2 regions of the Mesorhizobium sp. W016 genome follow, and region 2 is predicted to be linked to the other one. Evidence: predicted binding sites of a transcription regulator. Region 2 holds the regulator's gene; the other holds the start of a gene.

Region 1 (4,423 bases), 220 kb from region 2:
GCTGCTCCATCGCATGGGTGAATCCGGCAAGGTCGACCGAGATGTTGCGCTGGCGCAGTGCGTCCTGCGTCAGATCGAGCGGGAAGCCGTACGTGTCATAGAGCTTGAACGCCGTCTCGCCATCCAGCATATCGCCGGCGTGCAGCGTATCCGTCGCCTCCGAGAGCAGGCCGAGGCCGCGCACCAGCGTCTTGCGGAACCTGGTCTCCTCGAGCTTCAGCGTCTCGGTGATCAGCTGTTCGCCGCGCAGCAGTTCGGGATAGGCCTGGCCCATCTCGCGCACCAGCGCCGGCACCAGTTTCCACATCAACGGCTCCTTGGCGCCGAGCAACTGCGCATGGCGCATGGCGCGGCGCATGATGCGGCGCAGCACATAGCCGCGGCCTTCGTTCGACGGCAGCACGCCGTCGGCAACCAGGAAGGAGGACGAGCGCAGATGGTCGGCAATGACGCGGAAGGAGGCGACCGTCTCCTTGTCCGGGCCCTGCCCGAGCGCCGATGACGCCGCATCGATCAGGTGGCGGAACAGGTCGGTCTCGAAGACGCTCTCCACCCCTTGCAGGATGGACGCCATGCGCTCCAGGCCCATGCCGGTGTCGATCGACGGCCGCGGCAGGTCGATGCGCTCATCCTTGGTGACCTGCTCATATTGCATGAACACCAGGTTCCAGAATTCAAGGAAGCGGTCGCCATCCTCCTCCGGGCTGCCGGGAGGGCCGCCCCAGATGTGCTCGCCACGGTCGATGAAGATTTCCGAGCACGGCCCGCACGGTCCGGTGTCGCCCATCGCCCAGAAATTGTCGGAGGTCGGGATGCGGATGATGCGGTCGTCGGAGAAACCGGCGATCTTCTTCCAGAAGCCGGCCGCCTCGTCATCGGTGTGATAGACGGTGACCAGCAGCTTGTCCTTGTTCAGCCCGAACTCCTTGGTAATCAGGTTCCAGGCCAGTTCGATGGCGCGCTCCTTGAAATAGTCGCCGAAGGAGAAATTGCCGAGCATTTCGAAAAAAGTCAGGTGGCGCGCGGTGTAGCCGACATTGTCGAGGTCGTTGTGCTTGCCGCCGGCGCGGACGCTTTTCTGCGCGGTGGTGGCGCGCGAATAGGACCGCTTCTCCAGGCCGGTAAAGACGTTCTTGAACTGCACCATGCCGGCATTGGTGAACATCAGCGTCGGGTCGTTGCGCGGCACCAGCGGGCTCGAGGCCACGACCTCGTGGCCCTCCTTGCGGAAATAGTCGAGGAATGTCGACCGGATCTCGTTCACGCCACTCATGACTGCTGCCTTTTCGCGAAAACCGCCGGCACGGCCGGCGGACACTGGTCTCTGCTTTTTAGAAGATTGACTTGGCCTTTTAGCGGGCACGCCCCACCCTGTCCAGAAACACGGAATTGGGCCATCCCGGCAACTGCCAAGCCGGCTTCACGCTGCCCAAAAACGAAAACCGCCGGCGCGAAGGCCGGCGGTTTGAAACGCAATACTAAAGAACTCGGTTACTTAAGCATCGGATAATAGACTGGATTTTTATGGCCGAACTCTGGCCGTGCCCTACATGGCGCCGGATTCTTCCTCGAAGCCGTCGTCGCTTTCGCCGCGCTCGGGGCCGCCATTTTCAAGAAATTTCTCGGCGATCAGCCCGGCATTCTGCCGCAGCGCAAGTTCGATCTCACGCGCCGTGTCGGGATTGTCGCGCAGGAACAGTTTGGCGTTTTCGCGACCTTGGCCGAGACGCTGCGAATTGTAGGAGAACCAGGCGCCGGACTTCTCGACCACGCCGGCCTTGACGCCGAGATCGACCAGTTCGCCGGTCTTGGAGACGCCCTCGCCATACATGATGTCGAACTCGACCACCTTGAAGGGCGGCGCCAGCTTGTTCTTGACGACCTTGACGCGGGTCTGGTTGCCGACGACCTCGTCGCGGTCCTTGACCGAGCCGATGCGGCGGATGTCGAGGCGCACCGAAGCGTAGAATTTCAGCGCGTTGCCGCCGGTCGTGGTTTCGGGCGAACCGAACATGACGCCGATCTTCATGCGGATCTGGTTGATGAAGATGACCATGGTGTTGGAGCGCGAGATCGAGGCGGTCAGCTTGCGCAGCGCCTGGCTCATCAGACGCGCCTGAAGACCGGGCAGAGAATCGCCCATCTCGCCTTCGATTTCGGCGCGCGGCGTCAGCGCCGCCACCGAATCGACGACCAGCACGTCGATGGCGCCTGAACGCACCAGCGTGTCGCATATTTCCAGCGCCTGCTCGCCGGTGTCCGGCTGCGAGATCAAGAGGTTTTCCAGATCGACGCCGAGCTTGCGGGCATAGACCGGATCGAGTGCGTGCTCGGCATCGACGAAGGCGCAGATACCGCCTTTCTTCTGGGCTTCGGCAACTGTGTGCAGCGCCAGTGTCGTCTTGCCCGAGCTTTCCGGCCCGTAGATCTCGACGATGCGGCCGCGCGGCAGGCCGCCGACGCCAAGCGCGATGTCGAGGCCCAGCGATCCGGTCGGCACGGTTTCGATCTCGACGACCTGCTCGTTGGCGCCAAGCCGCATGATCGAGCCCTTGCCGAAGGCGCGCTCGATTTGCGACAGCGCCGCGTCCAGAGCCTTTGATTTGTCCACCGCTTTGTCCTCTACAAGCCGCAAAGAATTCTGAGCCATGATACATCACCCCTTGGTCGTCAATGAAGGCCGGACAATCCGTAATCCCTGCCCATTTTGTACTACTTTTGTTCTCGTTTGGCAAGAGGGATCAAATAACTGAAAAACAATCATTATCCGGATTTGTTCTTTTTTTGTCTCGTGGTTTGGTTTTCGGACGCGTTCCGCATTGGGCCAGATGCTCCGGCTGTTTCGATGGGCCGAATCGCCGGCTCGCCTGCGAAGCTCGGTCGCACAGCCTAGCGCTTGTCTGGTTCGAATAACAAAGGTCATATCGCCGGCATGGTGAAATCAGCAAAGATACTGGCGGTGGGCGGCGCCCATATCGATCGCCGCGGCCAGGTGTCGGGCACGTACGTGCCCGCGGCGTCCAACCCCGGCACGATGCGCGAGGATGTCGGCGGCGGCGTCTTCAACGCGCTGCGCAGCCTGGTGCGGCGCGGCGTCTCGGCCTCGCTTTTGTCGGTGCGCGGCGGCGATGCCTCGGCCGAGACGGTTGCGCGCGCCATCGCCGACTCCGGCATTGCCGACCTGTCGGCGGTTTTCCTCGACCGCACGACGCCGAGCTACACGGCGCTGATCGATCGCGACGGCGAGCTGATCACCGGCTTTGCCGATATGGCGCTCTACGATTTGGCGTTCCCCAAGCAGATCCGCCGCTCCAAGGTGCGCGAGGTGGTCGCCGAGGCCGATGCGGTGCTCTGCGACGCCAATCTGCCATCAACGGCGCTGGAGCGGCTGGTGGGGCTCGCCGCCGGCAAGCCGGTGTTCGCCATCGCCATTTCGCCGGCCAAGGTGGTGCGGATGATACCAGTGCTGAAGGAACTCGCGCAGGTCTTCATGAACCGGCGCGAGGCCATGGTGCTGGCCGGCGTCGATGCCAATGCCACCGAGCGCGAGATCGTCGACGGACTGCGCTGCAGCGGCCTCACCAGTGGCGTGGTGACGGCGGGCGACGGCCCGGTGCTGGGATTCGACGAAGCCGGCGCCTTCTCTATCCTGCCGCCGGCGCCGAGAAAAGTCGCCGACGTCACCGGCGCCGGCGACGCGCTGGCCGGCGCCACCATCGCTGCCCTGCTGCGCGGCCTGCCCCTGCGCCAGGCATTGCGCGAGGGCGTTGCCGCCGCCACGCTGGCCATTGAAAGCGCCGACGCGGTTCCGGCCTTCACGATTGCGACCTTCACCGAGGCACTGGCTCTTGTGCCCGACGCGCAGGAAATGGCATGAGGGCGGCCAATTGCCATTGCCGGAGCGCGACGTCCAAGCGGACGCGCGGATCTCCGGATCGGAGACCATCATGACACCGCAAAGCGCCCGCCCCTTCATCGACCTCCACGCGCCCGTGGCCGAGGCGCTCGCCGCTGGCCGCCCCGTCGTGGCGCTGGAAAGCACCATCATCACCCATGGCATGCCTTACCCCGACAATGGCGCCATGGCCGCCAATGTCGAAAAGATAATCCTGGACAATGGCGCGGTGCCAGCGACGATCGCCGTGGTCGCCGGCCGCATCAAGATCGGGCTTTCCGACGGCGAGCGCGAGTCGCTGGCGATGACCGGCGACGCCATGAAGCTGTCGCGCGCCGATCTCGGCTTTGCGGTGGCGCAAGGCCGCACCGGCGGCACCACGGTCGCCGCCACCATGATCGCCGCTGACATGGTCGGGATAAAGGTGTTCGCCACCGGCGGCATTGGCGGCGTCCACAAGGGCGCGGAAAAGAGCTTCGACATCTCGGCCGATCTCGACGAGTTGGCGCGCACGCCGGTCATCGTCGT
Region 2 (4,423 bases):
AATATCCTCCAGGACTTCGACCGCCTGCCAGACATCGCCATATCCGACATAGAGCGGCGTGAAGCCGAAACGGATGGTCGACGGCGCCCGGAAATCGCCGATCACGCCGCGCTCGATCAGCGCGCGCATCACCTGATAGCCATGCGGATGGAGGAACGACACCTGGCTGCCGCGCTGGCTGCCGTCGCGAGGACTTTCCAGTTCAAGCCGGTAGGCGCCGCATCTGGCTTCGACGAGCTGGATAAACAGGTCGGTCAGCGCGATGCTTTTTCTGCGCACCGCCGCCATATCGACGTCGTTCCAGATATCGAGCGCGCCCTTGAGCGCCCGCATCGACAGCACCGGCTGCGTTCCGCACAGGAAGCGGCGAATGCCGCTGCCGACGGCAAAGCCCTGCTCGAAGGCAAAGGGCCGCGCATGGCCCCACCAGCCGCTGAGCGGCTGGTGGGCATCGTCATGGTGGCGCTCGGCCGCGTAGATGAAGGCTGGCGAGCCCGGGCCGCCATTGAGGTATTTGTAGGTGCAGCCGACGGCGAAATCGGCATTGGCACGGTCAAGTTCGACCGGCAAGGCGCCGGCCGTGTGGCAGAGATCCCAGATGATCAGCGCGCCGGCGTCATGTGCCTTGCGCGTCAGCGCCGCCATGTCGCGCAACTGGCCGGATTTGTAGTTGACGTGGTTGACCAGGATGACGGCAACGCTGTCGTCGATCAGCTCCTCGATTGCGGCCGCGTCGACGCCCTCCAGCCGCAGCCGCGTTCCCGGCCGGGTCGAGGCGACGCCTTCGGCCATGTAGAGGTCGGTCGGGAAACTGTCGCCCTCGGCAACGATGACCGACCGATCCGGCCGCATGCCGAGCGCTGCGTGCAGCAGCTTGTAGATGTTGATCGAGGTTGTGTCGCAGACCACCGTCTGCCCATCAGCCGCGCCGATCAGTCGCCCGAGCTGATCTCCGAGTTCCACCGGCATGTTGAACCAGCCGGCGGTGTTCCAGGCGCGAATGAGGTCGTGCGCCCATTCCTGCGTGGCGGCCTGCTGCAGTTCGCTGAAGACGACCGCTGACGCGGCGCCCAGGGAATTGCCGTCGAGATAAATCACGCCTTGCGGCAAGACAAAGCGTTCACGCATGGAGCGCAGCGGATCGGCGGCATCCATTGCTTCGATTGTAGCGAGATCGGGTGTCGTGCTCATGATCCGGCGCCCCTCCATGGACAAACGCGCGCGGCGGAGCCTGCCGCCCAAACATGCCGGTGATCTTGAGTGGTCGCCCTTGAACTGTCAAACATTATATATAATTCACCCATTGAAAGGCTTTGATATATAATGATCCGCCCGAGCGTTTATGTCTGATGGATCACGATGCTGGATGACGAGCAGACCTCGAAGACGGAAGTGGCCTATCGCCTGCTCAGGCGCGATATTCTTGCGACCCGGCTGGCGCCTGCCGCGCCGTTGAAGCTGAGCACGCTGCGCAACACCTACGGCATCGGCTGGACGCCGTTGCGCGAGGCGCTGTCGCGGCTGGAGGCGGAACGGCTTGTGACCGCCATCAGCAACCGCGGGTTTGCGGTCGCTCCCGTCTCTCGGGCGGAGCTCGAGGATTTGGCACGTGCGCGGCTGGTGGTCGAACTGCCCCTGCTGGTGGAATCGATCGAGAAGGGCGACCGTGAGTGGGAAGACGCGGTCGTTGCCGCCCACTATCGTCTCTCACGGTGCGGGTCTGTTCTCGACGATCCATCGGATGATGCGGTCGACGCGTGGTACGAAAAACACGATGCCTTCCATGCGGCGCTGCTCAGTGCCGCGACATCCAGCTGGCTGCTGCGCTTCAATGCAACGATTTCCGACCAATTGCATCGCCATCACCGCTTTCTGGGTCTGGCCCCGACGCTGCGCGCCGCCGCCGGCCGCACGGACGGACACCGGAAGGCCGTGGCGGCCCTGCGCGACGCCGTGGCGATCGAACACCATACCGCCCTGATGGAAGCGGCCCTCGATCGCGACGTCGAACGTGCGAAAACTCTGATGACCGCTCACATCGGCTACACGCTGCGGGTCTATGCCCAGAGAGAACCCCGCGCGGATGCTGCGCAGCCCCGTCCGAAAAGGAAGCGGCGATCGTAGCCGACGACGCAGGGCACTTTGTCTTCGTTTCACCCCGTTGCTGGCAACGGGGCGCAGGCGGCGCTCGCAGCGCCGAACGTTACGCTGAACAAAACGTCAACACATTCATTAAACTTTAAAAGGTTGCGGAACACAACTGGAACAGATAGTGTTTGTTCTGGGTTTGTTTTTTCTGATTCTGGTTTCAGAACCCTTGGGGGCCGCGATGCTGACGCGCAAACAACATGAGCTTCTGATGTTCATCCATGAACGCCTGAAGGAGAGCGGAATCCCGCCGTCCTTCGACGAGATGAAGGAAGCGCTCGACCTCGCCTCCAAGTCCGGCATCCACCGCCTGATCACGGCGCTTGAGGAGCGCGGTTTCATTCGCCGGCTGCCGAACCGGGCGCGCGCGCTGGAAGTGCTGCGGCTGCCCGACTCGATCGCACCAGGCCTCAATGCGGCGAGGAAGTTTTCGCCGAGCGTGATTCAGGGCAGTCTTGGTCAAACCGGCCAAGGGCAAGGCGGCCAAGGACAAGGCGCGATGGGCCAAGGCGGTCTCGGCCGCCAGATCAAGCCGGGCTCGCCGTCGCGTTCGATGTCGGCCGGCAATGACGATGCCGTTTCCGCGATTTCAATCCCGGTTATGGGACGCATCGCCGCCGGCGTGCCGATCGACGCCATCCAGCATCAGACCCATTCGATCTCGGTGCCGCCCGATATGATCATGGGCGGCGAACACTACGCGCTCGAGGTCAAGGGTGATTCGATGATCGAGGCCGGCATTTTCGATGGCGACACGGTCATCATCCGCAATGCCGACACAGCCAGCCCCGGCGAGATCGTGGTGGCGTTGGTCGACGATGAGGAAGCGACCCTGAAACGCTTCCGCCGCAAGGGCGCCTCGATCGCCCTGGAAGCCGCCAACCCGGCCTACGAGACCCGCATTTTTGGACCGGACAGGGTGAAGGTGCAGGGCAAGCTTGTCGGATTGATCCGGCGCTACTGAGCCGGCTTGGGTTTGTATTTTTCACGCTGGTTGTAAGGCGGCAGGCCGCGCGCTTCGCGGGAGAAGCGGCGTTGCTCGTGCCAGGGGCGATACGGCTTGTCGACGGCGAAGCGGATGGTTGGCGCTGCAGCTGCCGATTGCGGATCGAAGAAGACGGCGGCGCTGCCGTCGCGGGCCAGCTGTTTCTTCGTCACGACCAGCACCAGCGGGTCGCGGCACGGATTGTAGGCGGTGGCGTCATCGATGACGATCAGGCTCGCGAAGGCACAGGCCGGCCGCGCCGTCTTGCGGTCTTTCGCAAGCGCTACAATGGCTCCGGAAGGGTGCCGGGCGATACAGAGATCGCCCATGCAATAGAAGGGCGACCCGGGCGGCAGATCGAGCGGATCGAGATCGAACCGCGTATCTGTTGCCTCGAAAATCTCGGGCGGGATAATGGTTTCGGCCCGCAGCGCCCGTTTCCAATTGTCCGTGGTGAATTCGTTGGAGCGTTCGCGGTTGAGGGCGAGTTCGCCGCCACCTATCGGCATGGCCACCAGATGCGCGTCCTCGGATATGAGCACGTCGGGCGTAAGCACCTGCGGCACCGTCAACAGGCCGGCCAGCGCGAAAGGCACGGCCGCCAGCCTGAGCCAGGTGGTGGCCATGGTGGCGATGACGAGGGCGACCGCCACCAACAGCACCGAGCGGATGGAGATCAGCCCGACGGCGTCGACCGGCGAGCGCTCGGAAATCCAGGCCGATATAGCGATCATCGCCATCAGACCCTTGCCCATCACATAGAGGAGCGGCCCGTCGGCGCCGAACGGCATCGCCAGTGCGCTGAGCACGGCAAAGGGCATGACGATCAACGAAACAATCGGCATCACGGCCAGATTGGCGATCAGGCTGAGCGGCGACACACGCTGAAAATGCCAGATGGCGAACAGCAAGGTTGCACTGCCGGCGATGATCGAGGTCATGGCGAGGCCGCCCATGGCCAGCGCGAATTTTCGCGACAGGAAGCCGACGAAGGAGCGCTTTGCCAGCGGCGTTCTCACCTTGTCGGCGCGGTAATCGGCCCAGCCGGCATAGGCGCCGACAAGGGCGGCAGTGGCGGCAAACGACATCTGGAAGCTGGGACCGACCACCTCGTGCGGCGACACCAGGATGACGGCAATGGCGGAGATCGCCAGATTGCGCATGGTGAGTGCGGCGCGATCAAACAGCACGGCGACAAGCATGACCGCCAGCATGATGAAGCTGCGCTCGGCGGCAACCACGACGCCTGAAATAACGAGATAGGCGGCGATCGAGACAAGCGCTGCCGCG

Evidence for each region. The regulator LexA, encoded in region 2, represses DNA repair genes until DNA is damaged. The targets are predictions, from matches to a motif close to TGTTCNNNNTGTGTTCNG.
Region 1: the regulator LexA is predicted to act here: its motif matches at 2,709-2,726, upstream of recA (recombinase RecA).

Annotation. Positions count from the first base shown of each region.
Region 1 covers NZ_JBTTIF010000002.1:3,681,641-3,686,063, reverse strand. Annotated here, with positions in the region: gene alaS (alanine--tRNA ligase) at 1-1,273, opposite strand, end outside; gene recA (recombinase RecA) at 1,547-2,650, opposite strand; gene ACYG9V_RS18245 (carbohydrate kinase family protein) at 2,933-3,877, shown strand; gene ACYG9V_RS18240 (pseudouridine-5'-phosphate glycosidase) at 3,948-4,423, shown strand, end outside.
Region 2 covers NZ_JBTTIF010000002.1:3,906,536-3,910,958, reverse strand. Annotated here, with positions in the region: gene kynU (kynureninase) at 1-1,191, opposite strand, end outside; gene ACYG9V_RS19425 (GntR family transcriptional regulator) at 1,360-2,124, shown strand; gene lexA (transcriptional repressor LexA) at 2,330-3,112, shown strand; gene ACYG9V_RS19415 (ComEC/Rec2 family competence protein) at 3,106-4,423, opposite strand, start outside.